Regions from separate parts of the Pseudomonas sp. 05N36 genome, predicted to be linked through region 1. Evidence: predicted binding sites of a transcription regulator. Region 1 holds the regulator's gene; each other region holds the start of a gene.
The links. The regulator FliA, encoded in region 1, starts transcription of late flagellar genes. The targets are predictions, from matches to a motif close to CTAAAGTTTNNNNNNNNNNNGCCGNTAA.
Positions count from the first base shown of each region.

Region 2: the regulator FliA is predicted to act here: its motif matches at 1,329-1,356, upstream of AC1DIH_RS09940 (methyl-accepting chemotaxis protein).
Region 3: the regulator FliA is predicted to act here: its motif matches at 2,444-2,471, upstream of AC1DIH_RS23150 (chemotaxis protein CheW).
Region 4: the regulator FliA is predicted to act here: its motif matches at 1,718-1,745, upstream of AC1DIH_RS13990 (methyl-accepting chemotaxis protein).

Region 1 is NZ_JBFTNH010000002.1:124,147-128,341, reverse strand. It holds gene flhF (flagellar biosynthesis protein FlhF) at 1-103, shown strand, start outside; gene fleN (flagellar synthesis regulator FleN) at 218-1,048, shown strand; gene fliA (RNA polymerase sigma factor FliA) at 1,045-1,785, shown strand; gene AC1DIH_RS03650 (chemotaxis response regulator CheY) at 1,952-2,323, shown strand; gene AC1DIH_RS03645 (protein phosphatase CheZ) at 2,355-3,143, shown strand; gene AC1DIH_RS03640 (chemotaxis protein CheA) at 3,197-4,195, shown strand, end outside.
Region 2 is NZ_JBFTNH010000005.1:328,214-332,408, reverse strand. It holds gene AC1DIH_RS09950 (NorM family multidrug efflux MATE transporter) at 1-199, opposite strand, end outside; gene AC1DIH_RS09945 (LysR substrate-binding domain-containing protein) at 358-1,278, shown strand; gene AC1DIH_RS09940 (methyl-accepting chemotaxis protein) at 1,469-3,445, shown strand; gene AC1DIH_RS09935 (aldose 1-epimerase family protein) at 3,595-4,195, shown strand, end outside.
Region 3 is NZ_JBFTNH010000022.1:8,610-12,804, forward strand. It holds gene hmpA (NO-inducible flavohemoprotein) at 1-538, opposite strand, end outside; gene norR (nitric oxide reductase transcriptional regulator NorR) at 697-2,253, shown strand; gene AC1DIH_RS23150 (chemotaxis protein CheW) at 2,535-3,443, shown strand; gene AC1DIH_RS23155 (GNAT family N-acetyltransferase) at 3,447-3,929, shown strand; gene AC1DIH_RS23160 (YkgJ family cysteine cluster protein) at 4,029-4,195, shown strand, end outside.
Region 4 is NZ_JBFTNH010000009.1:102,474-106,668, reverse strand. It holds gene AC1DIH_RS13990 (methyl-accepting chemotaxis protein) at 1-1,569, opposite strand, end outside; gene AC1DIH_RS13985 (DUF721 domain-containing protein) at 2,024-2,479, opposite strand; gene secA (preprotein translocase subunit SecA) at 2,786-4,195, shown strand, end outside.

The sequences.
Region 1 (4,195 bases):
CAGTCGCGCCGTAAGCGTGCAGATGCAGGAAGAACCCAGCGAAGAAGCCATGGCTGATATGTTCGCTGACCTCTACCACAGCCCGGCCAAGCGTGTCGGCTGAGGTAATAATGAATAGATTTGTATCTACATCGATGGCCTGCCATGCATTGTTCACACGTGAGCGCGCAGCCAGTCATGTAGTCCGCGTCTAAGCAAGACAAGGTAAAGAACGAACATGGGCAGCATGCATCCCGTACAGGTGATCGCAGTGACCGGCGGCAAAGGTGGCGTCGGGAAGACTAATGTGTCAGTGAACTTGTCCCTGGCTCTTGCTGAGCTCGGCCGGCGCGTCATGCTGCTGGATGCCGACCTGGGGCTGGCGAACGTCGACGTCCTGCTGGGGCTCACGCCCAAGCGTACGCTGGCCGACGTCATCGAAGGCCGCTGTGAACTGCGCGATGTATTACTTCAGGGGCCGGGCGGAATTCGCATTGTTCCAGCAGCGTCCGGTACCCAGAGCATGGTTCATCTGAGCCCGGCCCAGCATGCTGGCCTGATTCAGGCATTCAGCGACATTGGCGATAACCTCGACGTCTTGGTGATCGACACGGCGGCGGGCATTGGTGAGTCGGTCGTCAGCTTTGTTCGCGCCGCCCAGGAAGTATTGCTGGTGGTGTGCGACGAGCCGACCTCGATCACTGACGCCTACGCGCTGATCAAGCTGCTCAACCGCGATTACGGCATGAACCGCTTCCGCGTGCTGGCCAACATGGCGCAAAGCCCGCAGGAAGGGCGAAATCTGTTCGCCAAGTTGACCAAGGTCACGGATCGCTTCCTCGACGTCGCCTTACAATACGTCGGTGCGGTGCCTTACGACGAATGTGTGCGCAAGGCGGTGCAGAAGCAGCGCGCCGTGTATGAAGCGTTTCCTCGCTCCAAATGTGCACTGGCGTTCAAGGCCATCGCGCAGAAAGTCGATACCTGGCCGTTGCCTGCCAACCCGCGTGGGCACCTGGAGTTTTTCGTCGAGCGTCTGGTGCAGCAAACTGCGGGTCCGGTTCTATGACAGCCAGCGGTTACAACCTGTACAAGAAGTCGGCGCGTGACGCGCAGTACGAACTGATCGAGCGTTACGCGCCACTGGTAAAACGTATTGCCTATCACCTGTTGGCGCGCTTGCCGGCCAGCGTTCAGGTCGAGGACCTGATCCAGGCAGGCATGATCGGTTTGCTTGAAGTGTCGACCAAGTACGACGCGAGCAAAGGTGCGAGTTTCGAGACGTACGCGGGGATCCGCATCCGTGGTGCGATGCTCGATGAAGTCCGCAAGGGGGACTGGGCACCACGCTCGGTCCACCGCAATACCCGGATGGTGAGTGACGCGATTCGCTCAATTGAAGCTAAAACCGGACGTGACGCTAAAGATCACGAGGTTGCGGCCGAACTCCAATTGAGTCTCGACGATTATTACGGGATTTTGAATGACACCTTGGGCAGTCGCCTGTTCAGCTTCGACGATCTTTTGCAGGACGGCGAGCACGAAGGGCTGCACGAGGATGGCGCGAGTGCTCATCTCGAACCGTCGCGCGACCTGGAAGATGAACGCTTCCAGGCTGCACTGGCGGACGCGATTGCCAATTTGCCGGAGCGTGAGCGACTGGTGTTGGCGCTGTACTACGACGAAGAGCTGAATCTCAAGGAAATCGGTGAGGTCCTTGGGGTCAGTGAATCCCGGGTCAGCCAGTTACACAGCCAGTGCGCAGCCCGTTTGCGGGGGCGTTTGGGGGAGTGGCGAGCGCGCTGACAGCAGTGTGGGGACACTGCGAACGAAACAGGCAGGGCGTAACGCTGTGCCGGTCTTCATCCGTTGTGCTCCAGACAGTCGTCGAGTGCTCTGCCTGATTGATTGAATGGCGTGTTCAGGTGCTGAACGCGTTTAAGACTGCTTGGAGGTCGAATTGGACAAGAACATGAAAATCCTCATCGTTGATGACTTCTCAACGATGCGGCGGATCATCAAGAACCTGTTGCGTGACCTTGGGTTCACCAACACGGTCGAGGCGGACGACGGTACTACCGCCATTCCCGTTCTCAACAGCGGGAGCATCGACTTTCTGGTAACGGACTGGAACATGCCTGGCATGACCGGTATCGACTTGCTGCGCCATGTGCGCGCCGATGAAAAGCTCAAGCACCTGCCGGTGCTGATGGTCACTGCCGAAGCCAAGCGCGAGCAGATCATCGAAGCCGCTCAAGCCGGTGTAAACGGCTATGTGGTCAAACCCTTCACGGCCCAGGCGTTGAAAGAGAAGATCGAAAAAATATTCGAACGCATCGGTTGATGTGCTGAGCCACTGCGCCACGGGGGGAGCTATGGAGCAAAGAGAATCTTCACAGGGCGATTTCGAGTCGACCCTGAAAAAACACGCTCACGAACTGGTCGAAAGCCTTGAAAAGGGCAGGTTCGGTGACGCTGTGCAACTGATCCATGAGCTCAATCAGACCCGTGACCGCGGCCTGTACCAGGAGGTGGGCAAGCTCACTCGCGAGCTGCATAGCGCGATCGTCAATTTTCAGATTGACCCGCACATGCCGCAAGCCGAGGAAGTCTCACAGATCACGGATGCCACTGAGCGCCTGTCCTATGTGGTCAAGCTGACCGAAGCAGCCGCGAACCGGACCATGGATCTGGTCGAGAACAGTACTCCGCTGGTCAATGGCCTGAGCACTGACGCCCAGGCCTTGAGCGCCGACTGGGGGCGTTTCATGCGCCGCGAAGTCGGTGCCGAAGAGTTCCGCGAACTGGCCCGGCGTGTCGACGGTTTCCTGACGCGTAGCGTCGAGGAGAGCCAGGTCGTCTCGGGCAACCTCAACGATATTCTGCTGGCTCAGGATTACCAGGACCTGACCGGTCAGGTGATCAAGCGCGTGACTCAACTGGTCACCGAAGTCGAAAGCAACCTGCTCAAGCTCGTGCTCATGGCCAGTCAGGTAGACCGCTTTGCGGGCATCGAACATGACCATGAAGCGATGCTGGCTGAAAAAGATCCGCAAAAACATCTCTCTCAGGGTGAAGGTCCGCAGATTCATGCCGATAAAAGAGAAGACGTTGTGTCCGGTCAGGACGATGTGGACGATTTGTTATCCAGCCTAGGATTTTAGAGTTTTAGCATTTTAGGTTTTTTAGGTTTTTAGACCTCAGGAGCACCCCCTTAATGAGCTTCGGCGCCGATGAAGAGATCCTTCAGGATTTCCTGGTTGAGGCCGGCGAGATTCTAGAGCAACTGTCCGAACAGCTGGTCGAGCTGGAAAGCCGACCCGATGATGCGGATTTGCTCAATGCAATTTTTCGCGGTTTTCACACTGTAAAAGGGGGCGCCGGCTTCCTCCAGCTCAATGAGCTGGTGGAGTGCTGTCACATCGCCGAGAACGTGTTCGACATCCTGCGCAAGGGTGAGCGTCGCGTCGACTCGGAACTGATGGACGTGGTTCTCGAAGCGCTGGATGCCGTGAACAGCATGTTCAGCGAAGTCCGCGAACGTGCACCGATCACTGCGGCTACACCGGAACTGCTGGCGGCGCTGGCCCGTCTGGCCGAGCCGCAAACAGCCGACGAAGCACAACCGGTTGCTGAGGTTGTCCAGGCACCTGCCGCTGAAAGCGAATCGGGCGACATCACCGACAATGAATTCGAACTGCTGCTGGACTCGCTGAACGCGGTCAAGGCTGAGGCCGAAGCATCCGTTGCCTCGGCACCTGAAGCGGCTGCCGGCAGCGATGAAATCACCGATGCCGAGTTCGAGTCATTGCTCGACCAATTGCACGGCAAAGGCCAGTTCGCCCCTGATGCGGTGGCGGCAGTACCTGCCGCACCGGCTGCCCCGAAAGCGGCAGGCGACAGCTCCGATATTACCGACGACGAATTCGAAGCACTGCTCGATCAGTTGCACGGCAAAGGCAACTTCGCCGTTGATGCTCTGGAATCGGCGATTGCTGCTGTTCCAGCGCCTGCGGCACCTGTGGCTGCGGCCGCTGGCAGCGATCTGATCTCCGATCACGAGTTCGAATCGCTGCTCGATGAATTGCATGGCAAAGGCAAGTTCACGGAGGTCGGCACGGCTGCGGCTTCGGTGGCGGCACCCGTTGCCAAGGCTGCAGCGCCAGCACCTGTGGCTAAAGCGCCCGAGCCAAAAGCCGAAGCGCCTAAACCTGCT
Region 2 (4,195 bases), on a different contig from region 1:
CGATCACGCCAATGCAGAAAATCGATACGAACGAATAGCTTGCCGCGCCCAGACCGCCACCGGCCAAGGCTTCCGGGCTGAGCCGAGCCATCATCAAGGTATCGGTGAGGATCATCAGCATGTGCGCCAACTGCGAGGCAATCAACGGCCCCGCCAGCCGCAGGATGGCCCAGAGTTCGGTATGTGCTGGATGCTGCATGATCATCACGCTCGTTTAGTCAGATAAATCGGGAAGGGTTGATTCTCGGCGCTCGCAAGCGTTTGCACAAAGGGATAAAAACGATTGCTCGCATGACTAAAACTCATGCTGGAGAGTTTCTGATAAGGTTTCGGGGTCGCGCTATAGGAGCTTTCCCAATGTCTCGTCGTCTTCCTCCGTTGTATGCCCTTCGCGCTTTCGAGGCCGCGGCGCGGCACAGTTCGTTTACCCGTGCTGCCGAAGAATTGTCGATCACCCAAAGCGCCGTCAGCCGACATGTGCGTACGCTGGAGGAGCATTTTGCCTGTCGGCTGTTTCAACGCAGCGGACGCAATTTGCAACTGACCGAGGCCGCACGTTTGCTGCTGCCGGGTGTGCGTGAGGGCTTTGGTGCGCTGGAGCGGGCCTGCAATACCTTGCGCGCCGAAGATGACGTCTTGCGCATGAAAGCCCCTTCGACCCTGACCATGCGCTGGCTGTTGGCGCGACTCAGTCGCTTTCGGCATTTGCAGCCGGGCAACGAGGTGCAACTGACCAGCGCCTGGATGGACGTCGACTCGGTGGACTTCAATCACGAACCGTTCGATTGCGCGGTGTTATTGAGCAATGGGCATTTTCCACCGGACTGGGAAGCCAGTTACCTGTTCCCGGAACTGCTGATCCCGGTTGGCTCACCGAATCTGTTGAATGATCAGCCATGGGATATCGAGCGGCTGGCCAGTACCGAATTGCTCCACCCGACTCCTGACCGTCGTGATTGGCGCAGTTGGCTGGAGCGTATGGGCCTGTCCGAGCAGGTGTCGCTCAAGGGCGGGCAAGTCTTCGATACGCTGGAGCTGGGGATGATTGCCGCCGCCCGAGGTTACGGGGTGTCGATGGGCGACTTGCTGATGGTGGCCGAAGATGTGGCTCAGGGACGTCTGAGTTTGCCGTGGCCGACCGCCGTCGCCAGTGGTCTGAATTATTACCTGGTCTGGCCGAAAACCCGCCCCGGCGGTGAACGTTTGCGTCGCCTCAGCGACTTCCTCCAGGGCGAGGTCCAGGCCATGGAATTGCCGGATGTCGAGCGCCTCGGCTGAATCGTTCTAGCTGTCGCCATGGCGGCCTTGAGCGATATCCTTGTGAGTCGCTCAAGTATTCATCCGTGCCGCCGAATCCTTGAAAGTGGAACCTTCGTTCTGAAAGGTTTCGCGCTTCCCCTATTACTGGATATTTTGCCGAGCCACGCGACGCGATCAGGATGATCCGGCTCCTCGGCCAGGAGCTGTCATGTCTCAACCTCGTGCCCGGATCGCGTCACAATTGGGGCTTGCCCTTGCCGTCATCCTGGCGGTCGTCATCAGCGGCAGCACGGTGTTCGCCCTGCGCTCGCTGGATTCTGCCAACCTCGACACGCGTGAAGAGCATCTGGCCAGTGAGGCGCGGTTGCTGGCTGACCAGTTGAGCACTTTCCACGGCACCCTGCGCGAAAGCACCCAGCGCCTGAGCGGGTTGTTTGAAAAGCGTTTCAGCGGCGGTTTGAGCGTGCACCCGGAGCAGCCGGTGACGGTGGCGGGCGTGCAGACACCGGGCCTGCATCTGGGCAACGAAGTGTTGAACAACAACTTCGACAAGGTCGATGAGTTCAAACAAATGACTGCCGGCGTGGCGACGTTGTTCGTGCGCAGCGGCGAGGACTTCATTCGGGTCAGCACCTCGTTGAGCAAGCAGGACGGCACCCGCGCCATCGGCACGCTGCTCGACCATGCGCACCCGGCCTATCAGCGGCTGATGGCGGGGCAGAGCTATGTCGGCCGGGCCTTGCTGTTCGATCGTTCCTACATGACGCAGTACACCCCCGTGCGCGACAGCAGCGGCAGGGTGATCGCGGTGTTGTTCGTGGGTTTCGATTACACCGATGCGCAGAGCGCGCAGTTCGACAACCTCAAGTGCTTCCGCATCGGCCAGAGCGGTTCACTGGCGCTGCTCGATGAGCAAAACAAATGGCTGGTGCCGCCGGCCGGCGTGCAGGCGCTGGACCAGGCGACTTCGACCATCGCTGGTTTGGCCAGGACGCCGGGGCAGGGCGCGTTCTGGAGCGACAAGTCCGAAGACTTCTACAGCGTTGCGGTGCCGTTCGAGGGCGGGCCGTGGTCGGTGGTGGCGAGCATGCCGAAAAGCGAAATCCGTGCAGTGACCTGGAGCGTCGGTATCCGCCTGGCCATTGGCAGCCTGCTGGCGATGCTGCTGGCAGTGGGCGCGGCAGTCTGGCTGTTGCGCAGCAAACTGGCACCGCTGGGTGATCTGGTGCGGCAGGCCGAAGCCTTGGGCGCGGGTGATCTGAGCGTGCGTTTGAACGTGTCGAGCCAGGATGAAATCGGTCAACTGGCGCGCAGCTTCAATCAGATGAGCCAAGCTTTATCGACCATGGTCGAGCACATCCGCAAGGCCTCGGGAGAGGTCAACAGTCGCGCGCAGGCATTGTCCGGGTTGTCCGGCGGTGCGTATGAAGGGATGGAGCAGCAGTCCGGTGAAATCACCAGCATGGCCGGCGCTGTGGAAGAGTTCAGTGCGACCTCGCTGAACATCGCTGACAACATGGGCAACACCGAGCGTCTGGCCCAGGAAAACGCACAACAGACAAGGATCGGTCGTACCTCGATGGAAGAAGCCTCTTCGTCCCTTGAGCAGATTGCTAGTGCTCTCAATAGCACGGCGACGGTGATCAACACCCTGGGTCAGCGCTCCCAGGAAATCGGTGGCATTGTCGGGGTGATTACCGCGATTGCCGATCAAACTAACTTGCTCGCGCTCAACGCTGCCATCGAAGCCGCGCGTGCCGGCGAACAGGGCCGTGGTTTTGCAGTGGTGGCAGACGAAGTGCGCAACCTGGCCTCGCGCACTCGCGAAGCGACAGACGAAATTTCCGGGATGATCCAAAGCATCCAGCAGGAAACCGGTAACGCCATCAGCACCATGGAGCAAGGCAACCTGCTGATGCGCGAAGGCCTGACGCGCAACGCCAATGTTGCGTCGGCGCTGGCACGGATCGACGAACAAAGCCGCTCGGCCGGCCAGCAATTCGCTGCGATCACTACAGCCACCCAGGAGCAGAGCAGTACCGCGACCTTGCTCAGCAGCAACCTGCAAAGCATTGCCCTCGCCAACAGTGAGCAGCGTGAAGTGGTGTCGAACCTGGCGATCACCGCCAAGGAGCTGGAGAAGCTGGCGGCGGATTTGCGGCATGAGGTTGATCGTTTTCGCTGAGGCACTTCCGGAATTGCCATCGCTGGCAAGCCTGTTGTTGGCGATTGAATCCGTCGACTGAGGTTTGCGGGTGTTGCGCTGTTTTTATGCTTGCTGAAACGTTTCATCAGCGCTATAAAAACTGCACAACTCCAAGAAAGGTTTTCCCCATGACCCCGCTCAAACTGCTCGTCACGCTCGGCGCAATGACCGCTGCCTCCCACGTCATGGCCTGGGATTACGTGCTGCTCGACACCGACAAGGCTGCCCAGAACCAGCAAATCACTAGCCAACAGCTCGGTGTGAAGACCGACAAACCGTTCTCCGTGACCCTGCGCACCCTGCACGGCGGTCGGCAGGAGGGCGTCAGCATCGTCGACATTGATAACGGCACGATGAAACTCTCGGTGGTGCCGACCCGTGGGATGAACGTCCTGCAGGCGTCGGTGGGTAATGTGCGTATGGGTTGGGATTCGCCGGTCAAGGACGTGGTCAATCCGTCCTTTATCGAACTCAACGGGCGTGGCGGACTGGGCTGGCTCGAAGGCTTCAATGAACTGGTCACCCGCTGCGGCTACGAATGGGTCGGTCACCCCGGCATGGACAACGGCGAACTGCTGACCCTGCATGGCCGCGCCGCGAACATTCCGGCCAGTAAAGTCACGCTGCACATTGATGAAAAACCGCCTTACGCCATCAGCCTGCGCGGTGAGTTGAAAGAGCAGGCGTTCAAGAAGGTCGACTTCTCGGTGATGACTGAACTGGTCACCG
Region 3 (4,195 bases), on a different contig from region 1:
TGTCCGCTGGTTCAAAGTAGAACGAGGTGATTTCCGCGCTCTCTTCCACACGCTTGGCCAACTTGAATTCCCGCGCCCCGCGCCAGCCGCCGACCGCTGCGGCCTTCTGGTCGTAGATCGCGGTTTCGGCGCCGATCAAAATGTCGGCCAGTTGGTTGTAGGCGGCGCCCCAGGCGCTCATCACTTCGGGCGTGGCGATCTCGTCACCCAGCACTTCGGAAATCGCCCGCAGCAGACAGGCGCCGACAATCGGGTAATGCTCCGGCAGGATTTGCAGGGCAACGTGCTTGTTGATGATCTTCGCCACCAGGTCGCCCAACTGGTCGAGCTGATCGATGTGCCGCGCATACATCAGCACCCCGCGAGCCAAGGCCCGTGGCTGGTCGCCGCTGGCCTGGTGCGCCTGGTTGAACAGCGGACGAACCTCTGGGTACTCGGAGAGCATCATGCGGTAGAAGTGAGTAATCAGGGCTTCGCCACCGCTTTCCAACAGCGGTACGGTGGATTTGACGATGGCACGGTCTTGAGCGCTAAGCATTAAGGGGGTACTCCTGAACGACTGGGTTTATAGTTTTCTACCCATGACGTATCAGTTTCTGTGCCAACAATTAAAACCATATAAATCAATAACTTAATAAACATGTAGTCATAACGACACAAGCGGATTTATAGTCACCTCGACTACATGGAGTCAATATGACTGCAAAACCCTTGCTCACCGCGTTGCTGCCGCTGGTCTCCGACCTTTCCCGCGAACTGCCCGAAGGCGAGCGTTACCGGCGCCTGCTCGAAGCCATGCGCGCCCTGCTCCCCTGCGATGCCGCCGCCCTGCTGCGGCTCGACGGTGAATGGCTGGTGCCGCTGGCGGTGGATGGCCTGAGCACCGACACCCTGGGGCGGCGCTTCAAGGTCAGCGAACACCCGCGCTTTGAAGCATTGCTCAGCCGCTCGGAGCCGACGCGCTTCCCCAGCGACAGCACCTTGCCCGACCCTTATGACGGTTTGGTCGACGGCCACGGCGACCACCTGGAAGTCCACGACTGCATGGGCTGCCCGCTGTTTATCGATGAGCGTCCATGGGGCTTGCTGACCCTCGATGCGCTGGACCCGGAGCGCTTCGAACCGATCGAGCTGGACGCCTTGCAAGCCTTTGCCAGCCTCGCCGCCGCCACGGTCAACGCCGCCGAGCGTATCGAACGGCTGGCCAATCGCGCAGAAGATGAACACCAGCGCGCCGAGGTCTATCGCCAGGCCAGCGGTCAGCAGAACCGCGAAATGATCGGCCAGAGCAAAGCGCACAAACGCTTGGTGGAAGAAATCAACCTGGTCGGCGGCAGCGACCTGACCGTGCTGATCACCGGCGAAACCGGGGTCGGTAAAGAGTTGGTGGCCCAGGCGATCCACGCCGCTTCACCGCGTGCCGACAAACCGATCATCAGCCTCAACTGCGCCGCGCTGCCTGACACGCTGGTGGAAAGCGAACTGTTCGGCCACGTGCGCGGCGCCTTCACCGGGGCGCTGAACGATCGGCGTGGCAAATTTGAACTGGCCAATGGCGGCACGCTGTTTCTCGATGAAGTGGGCGAGTTGTCGCTGGCGGTGCAGGCCAAATTGCTCCGTGTGCTGCAAAGCGGTCAGTTGCAACGCCTGGGTTCGGACAAGGAACATCAGGTTGACGTGCGCCTGATCGCCGCGACCAACCGTGACCTGGCCGAAGAAGTGCGCAGCGGTCGCTACCGCGCCGACTTCTACCATCGCCTCAGCGTCTACCCGCTGCTGGTGCCGGCGCTGCGTGATCGCGGTCGGGATGTGTTGTTGCTCAGCGGTTACTTTCTTGAACAGAACCGCTCGCGGATGGGCCTCAACAGCCTGCGCCTGAGCAGCGACGCCCAAGCGGCATTGCTGGCCTACAGCTGGCCGGGCAACGTCCGTGAGCTGGAGCACTTGATTGGTCGCAGTGCCTTGAAAGCGCTGGGCAACTCGCGGGAACGGCCAAAGATTCTCAGCTTGAGCGCGGCAGATCTGGACTTGCCCCACACGCCCCTCGAATCGCCCCCGGCGCCAGCCAGCATTGAACCGCTGCCCACCGCAGAAGTGTTCGGCGACCTGCGCCAGGCCACCGAGAACTATCAACGCCAGTTGATCACCGCTTGTCTTGAGCGCCATCAAAACAACTGGGCCAGCGCCGCCCGTGAGCTAGGCTTGGACCGGGCGAACCTTGGGCGGATGGCCAAAAGATTAGGCATGAAATGAAGCGATCCCCGTAGCAGCTGCCGAAGGCTGCGTTCGGCTGCGTAGCAGTCGTAAACCCTGGGTACGCGGTGTAACAGATATAACGCGGTGCCCGGTTAAGCGAGGACTCCGGTCGAGCGCGACCCCGGCCCGAACGCAGCCTTCGGCAGCTGCTACGGGAGTTACGCCGATCAGGAAACCGGGATCAGTCCTAAAGCCTGCCCCGCTGACGTCGATAACCCGATATCAATAGTTGCTGGCGATCCAACTATCGCCCGTCACCTTTTCCACAGAAGGTTTTTATGTCCTCCAACAAAGCCCGCGCAGATTCACTTTCGCTTCTGCTCTTTACCTTGCGCAGTGGCAAGCTGATGGCGATCAACCTGCTGAAAGTCAGTGAAATCATCCCCTGCCCGCCGCTGACCAGGCTGCCGGAGTCGCACCCGCACGTCAAAGGCATCGCCACCCTGCGCGGTGCTTCGCTGTCGGTCATCGACCTGAGCCGGGCGATCGGCGAGCGGCCACTGGTGGACCCGGACGGCGGCTGCCTGATCGTCACCGACATCAGCCGCTCCAAACAGGGCCTGCACGTACAAGCGGTAAGCAAGATCGTCCATTGCCTGACCACCGACATCCGCCCGCCGCCCTACGGCTCCGGGGGCGTGCGTTCGTACATCACCGGCGTAACCTCGGTCGACGGCACGCTGGTGCAGGTGCTCGACATCGAAAAAGTCATCCACGGCATCGCCCCGGCGCAGATCGAAATGGCCCCGACCGAACTGAGCATGGAAGACGCCGAAGTATTGGGCAACGCACGCATTCTGGTGGTCGATGACAGCCAGGTGGCGCTGCAACAATCGGTACACACCCTGCGCAACCTCGGCCTGCAATGCCACACCGCACGCAGCGCCAGGGAAGCCATCGACTGCCTGTTGGACCTGCAAGGCACTGCGCAGCAGATCAACCTGATTGTCTCGGACATCGAAATGTCCGAGATGGACGGTTACGCGTTCACCCGAACCCTGCGTGAAACCCCGGATTTTTCCCACCTCTATATCCTGCTGCACACCTCGCTGGACAGTGCGATGAACAGCGAAAAAGCCCGTCTGGCCGGGGCGAACGGGGTGCTGACCAAGTTCTCTTCGCCAGAGCTGACCAAATGCCTGATCACCGCCGCAAAAGCCGTCGCGCAGCAAGAACAAGGTCACTGAGCCTTGGCTGAGGAGTATTGCCTGCTGCTGCGGCGCGACCTCGCCGGGGTGTTGCCGCCAGTCGTCTGGCCGGATGGCATCCGGCTGAGCCTCTATCGCCCGCAATTGGCCAACGCCGTTCATGAGGTGATGGAACAGGGTTATCAACACGGCGGCGGTCGAGTACCGGCGCTGGAGGTGTGGCGCGAGCGCTTTGAAAGCGATGCCGAATATGACCCGGCGCTGTGTTTCATCGCCTCGGATGCCCAAGGCATTGTTGGCGTGGCCCAGTGCTGGACCAGCGCCTACATCAAGAACCTGGTGGTGCATCCACGGGCTCAGGGCCAAGGCTTGGGACGGGCGTTGCTGTTGCATGCCTTCAGTGTGTTTCAACAGCGGCGCGAAGGGTTTGTTGATCTGAAGGTGCTGGAAGACAACCAGCGCGCTCGGTGCCTGTATGAAAGCGCCGGGATGCGCATGGTTCGCCGCGAGCTGGTTCCAGACTGATAATCGCGGCCCGCAACTGGCGCACAACTTGCTTTGGCCCCCTCCCTCGCGGTGGTTTTTCGTCATCGCTGACGCCCCTGGAATGTGACCGGTCGCCTAATGAATACGACGTTTTCCTGCGTAGGTTGTGGCAAATGCTGCAGCGACCACCATGTACCCCTGACCCTCGCCGAGGCCCGAATGTGGGCGGCTGACGGCGGGGCCGTGATCGTGCTGGTGGAAGGTTTTCTCGGTAATGGCCTGGGCCTTCCGGCCTTGCAACGCGA
Region 4 (4,195 bases), on a different contig from region 1:
TTGCAGCTCCTCGATCATCGTCTGAACTTGCTGCGCCGATTCCTGGGTGCGGTGCGCCAGGTTGCGCACTTCGTCGGCAACCACCGCGAAACCACGCCCGGCTTCGCCAGCCCGCGCCGCTTCAATCGCCGCGTTGAGGGCCAGCAGGTTGGTTTGCTGGGAGATGCTGGTGATCACTTCGAGAATCTGCCCGATGTTCACGGTCTTGCTGTTCAGCGACTCGATGTTGGTACTGGAGGCGCTGAGCATGCTCGACAGCTGATTCATCGCCGCAATGCTGCGGTCGACCACTTGCTGGCCGTCTTCGGCCAGGCTGCGGGCATCGCTGGCCTGGTGCGAGGCCTGCGCCGCGTTACGGGCGATTTCCTGAGCCGCCGCGCCCAACTGATTGATCGCCGCTGCCACGCTGTTGGTCCGGCTCGATTGTTCGTCAGAGTTGAGCATTGACGAGTTCGATGCGCTGACCACTCGCAGAGCGACTTCGTTGACGTGCTCGGTCGCCGACGACACTTCGCGGATCGAACCGTGGATCCGCTCGACGAAGCGGTTGAACGCACTGCCGAGGATGCCGAACTCGTCCTGGCTCTGGATGGTCAGGCGGCGGGTCAGGTCGCCTTCACCGTCGGCAATGTCCTGCATCGCGCGGGTCATGACGTGCAATGGCTGGATCAGGATACGGATCAGCATCCCGAGCAAGGCGATGATGATTGCCACGGCAATGACCGTGGCAATGATCGCCGAGGTACGGAAACTGCTGAGCATCGCGAAGGCTTTGTCTTTGTCCACCGACAGGCCGACGTACCAGTTGACCGATGGCAGGCCTTTGATCGGCGTGAAGGTGACGATGCGGGTTTTGCCGTTGACCTCGACTTCACTGATGCCGCCACCGATACGCGGGGTGTTCGTCGGGTAAGCCTCGCTGAGGGATTTCATCACCATGGTTTTGTCGGGGTGAACCAGGATCTTGCCATCGGCGCTGACCAGGAAGGCGTAGCCCATGCCACCAAAGTCACGCGCGGTCAGGGTCTCGATCAGGGTTTGCAGGCTCAGGTCACCGCCGACCACTCCCACGCTTTGTCCGGCTTTTTTCGAGGCGGTGGCGATGGAGATGATGGTCTGGCCGGTCGCCGCATCGATATACGGTTCGGTGAGTGTCGAGCCGTTGCTGTTTACTGCGCCTTTGTACCAAGGGCGAACTCTTGGGTCGTAGCCGTCCGGCATCTTGGAGTCCGGGCGGTTGATGAACGTGCCGCTGGCATCGCCCAGGTATCGGGCCATGAAGGTCGACGCCAGGGCATTTTGCTCAAGCAGGTTGGCAACGTTGTCGTGTTCAGGGTTGAGGGCGATGTTCTGGGCCAGGTTTTCCACCATGAGAATCCGCCCGGCGAGCCAGGACTGGATATTGGAGGAAGTGACATCGCCCATCTCATGCAGGTAATTGTCCAGGTCCTGGCGAATCGCGTTGCGCTGTAGATAGTCGTTGTACAGCGTGAACGAAGCGAAGGCGGCAATGACGATGAGCGCGGCGGCAAGCAGGATCTTGTGGCTGAAGCGCAGGTTTTTGTTCATGGCTTGGGGTGTCCGCTGAGGTCTTATTGTTGGGGCGTGTTGCTTTGAAAAGCGCGCAAACCGGGCGCTGTCGCACATAAGCTGATATTTGCGACTGTTCTTAGGGAGTTATCGGACCCGATTTTTCAGTCTGGTCTCTTGCTTGGATCTATCGGCTGCGCCGGACCAAAGCTTAACCAGAAGCGACGAAATGCCTGACTCATTGCAATTCGTTATCGGCGCAGGCCTTGAAGTCGGCGATGCGACAGGCGGTCAATCAGCTGGGGTGGCAACGGGGCTGCGGCTTGATGGGCTCGTTGCCGGGCGGCAGCAAACGCCGCTGACTATCTTTTGGATGCGCGCGGTCAAAATGTGGGAGCGGGCTTGCTCGCGAAGACCATCGATCAGTCAGCATTAATGTTGAATGTTGGACCGCTTTCGCGAGCAAGCCCGCTCCCACATTATGAAATGTGTGTCAGGTCTTGGGTTTTGCGTGCGCCGCCAGTCGTTCCAGCGCTGCACGCAATTTCGGATCGGTGATGCCATCGGCCGTAGCCTGAATGGTCGCCGCCGCATCGCTCGACAGATCCATGGTGTGGCCGGCGGCCCCTTGCTGCACGGTCGGTGGTTGCACCTTGAACAGGATTCGCGTCAGGCTGGCGAATTCGTCGAACATCTGTAATTGCCGTTGCAGACGCTTCTGTTGATACCGCAGGCGGGTTGCCCAGTGACCGTCAGTGACGATCAGCAACAGGCTGCCCTCGCGCCACGACGCCACATGACAATGTTCACGGGCAGCCGGCTGCAGCTGGCTTTCCAGCAAACGCTGTAGATGACCCAGGCGTTGTGCGTGGCCGAAAATGGCTTTTAACGGTTTGGCTTCGCGAAGCAGAACGGCGGGTGCTCTGGCCGTAAGAGGGCGAAATGCCATGATCAGACACCTGAAGTAACAGAGCCGCCATGGTAGCAGAAAGCACTGGATGCACCCGAGCCATTGCTTTGTGAGCGCTTTACTCATTAAATCAACGAGTAACTTCTGGCGTGAATGGCTTGAAGTTCAGCAAAATGCCCTTATTTTAAGTGAGCCCCGTAACAGCGCCGTGCATGCATCGTGGAACAACGCCACTTTCCTCACCATCGTTTCCGGGTAGAATGCTCGTTCGCATGCGGCCATGAGGGCTGCACGGGCGACTCACGGGGCCGCCCTCCATCCCTTTGTGTGGAAGATCCTGCCGATATGTTTGCACCTTTGTTAAAGAAACTTTTTGGAAGCAAGAACGAGCGTGAAGTCAAACGCATGCTCAAGACGGTACAGATCGTCAATGCCTTCGAAGAGCAAATGGTGGCCCTTTCGGACGATCAACTGCGTGCCAAGACCGATGAGTTCAAGGCCCGTATCGCCAAAGGTGAAAGCCTCGACAAACTGCTGCCCGAAGCTTTTGCGGTTGCCCGCGAAGCCGGCAAGCGGATTATGGGCATGCGCCACTTCGACGTTCAGTTGATTGGTGGCATGACCTTGCACGAAGGCATGATTGCCGAAATGCGTACCGGTGAAGGCAAGACCCTGGTGGCGACACTGGCGGTTTACCTGAACGCGCTGTCCGGCAAGGGCGTGCACGTTGTGACCGTGAACGACTACCTGGCTCGTCGTGACGCCAACTGGATGCGTCCGCTCTACGAATTCCTCGGCCTGAGCGTTGGCGTGGTGACGCCGTTCCAGCCGCCGGAAGAGAAGCGTGCTGCCTACGCCGCCGACATCACCTACGGTACCAACAACGAATTCGGTTTCGACTACCTGCGCGACAACATGGCGTTCAGCATGGAAGAAAAATTCCAGCGTGAACTCAATTTTGCCGTGATCGACGAAGTCGACTCGATCCTCATCGACGAAGCCCGTACCCCGCTGATCATTTCCGGTCAGGCCGAAGACAGCTCCAGGCTCTATATCGAGATCAACAAACTGATCCCGCAACTGGAACTGCATATCGAAGAAGTGGAAGGCGAAGTCACCAAGGCCGGTCACTACACCATCGACGAGAAGACCCGCCAGGTCGAACTCAACGAAGCCGGTCACCAGTACATCGAAGAAGTGCTGACCCGTATCGGTCTGCTGGCTGAAGGCGAGAGCCTGTACTCGGCGCACAACCTGGGCCTGCTGACCCACGTTTACTCCGGTCTGCGCGCGCACAAACTGTTCAATCGCAACGTCGAATACATCGTCCAGGACGGTCAGGTCGTACTGGTCGACGAACACACCGGTCGTACCATGCCGGGTCGCCGTCTGTCCGAAGGTCTGCACCAGGCCATCGAAGCCAAGGAAAACCTGAACATCCAGGCCGAAAGCCAGACCCTGGCGTCGACCACGTTCCAGAACTACTTCCGTCTCTACAGCAAGCTGTCCGGCATGACCGGTACGGCGGACACCGAAGCGTTCGAATTCCACCAGATCTATGGTCTGGCGGTGATGGTCATTCCACCGAACAAGCCGCTGGCACGTAAAGACTACAACGACCTGGTGTTCCTCACTGCGGACGAGAAGTACGCGGCCATCGTTGCCGACATCAAGGAAAGCATGGCTCAGGGCCGTCCGGTTCTGGTGGGCACCGCGACCATCGAAACGTCCGAGCACATGTCCAGCCTGCTGGTG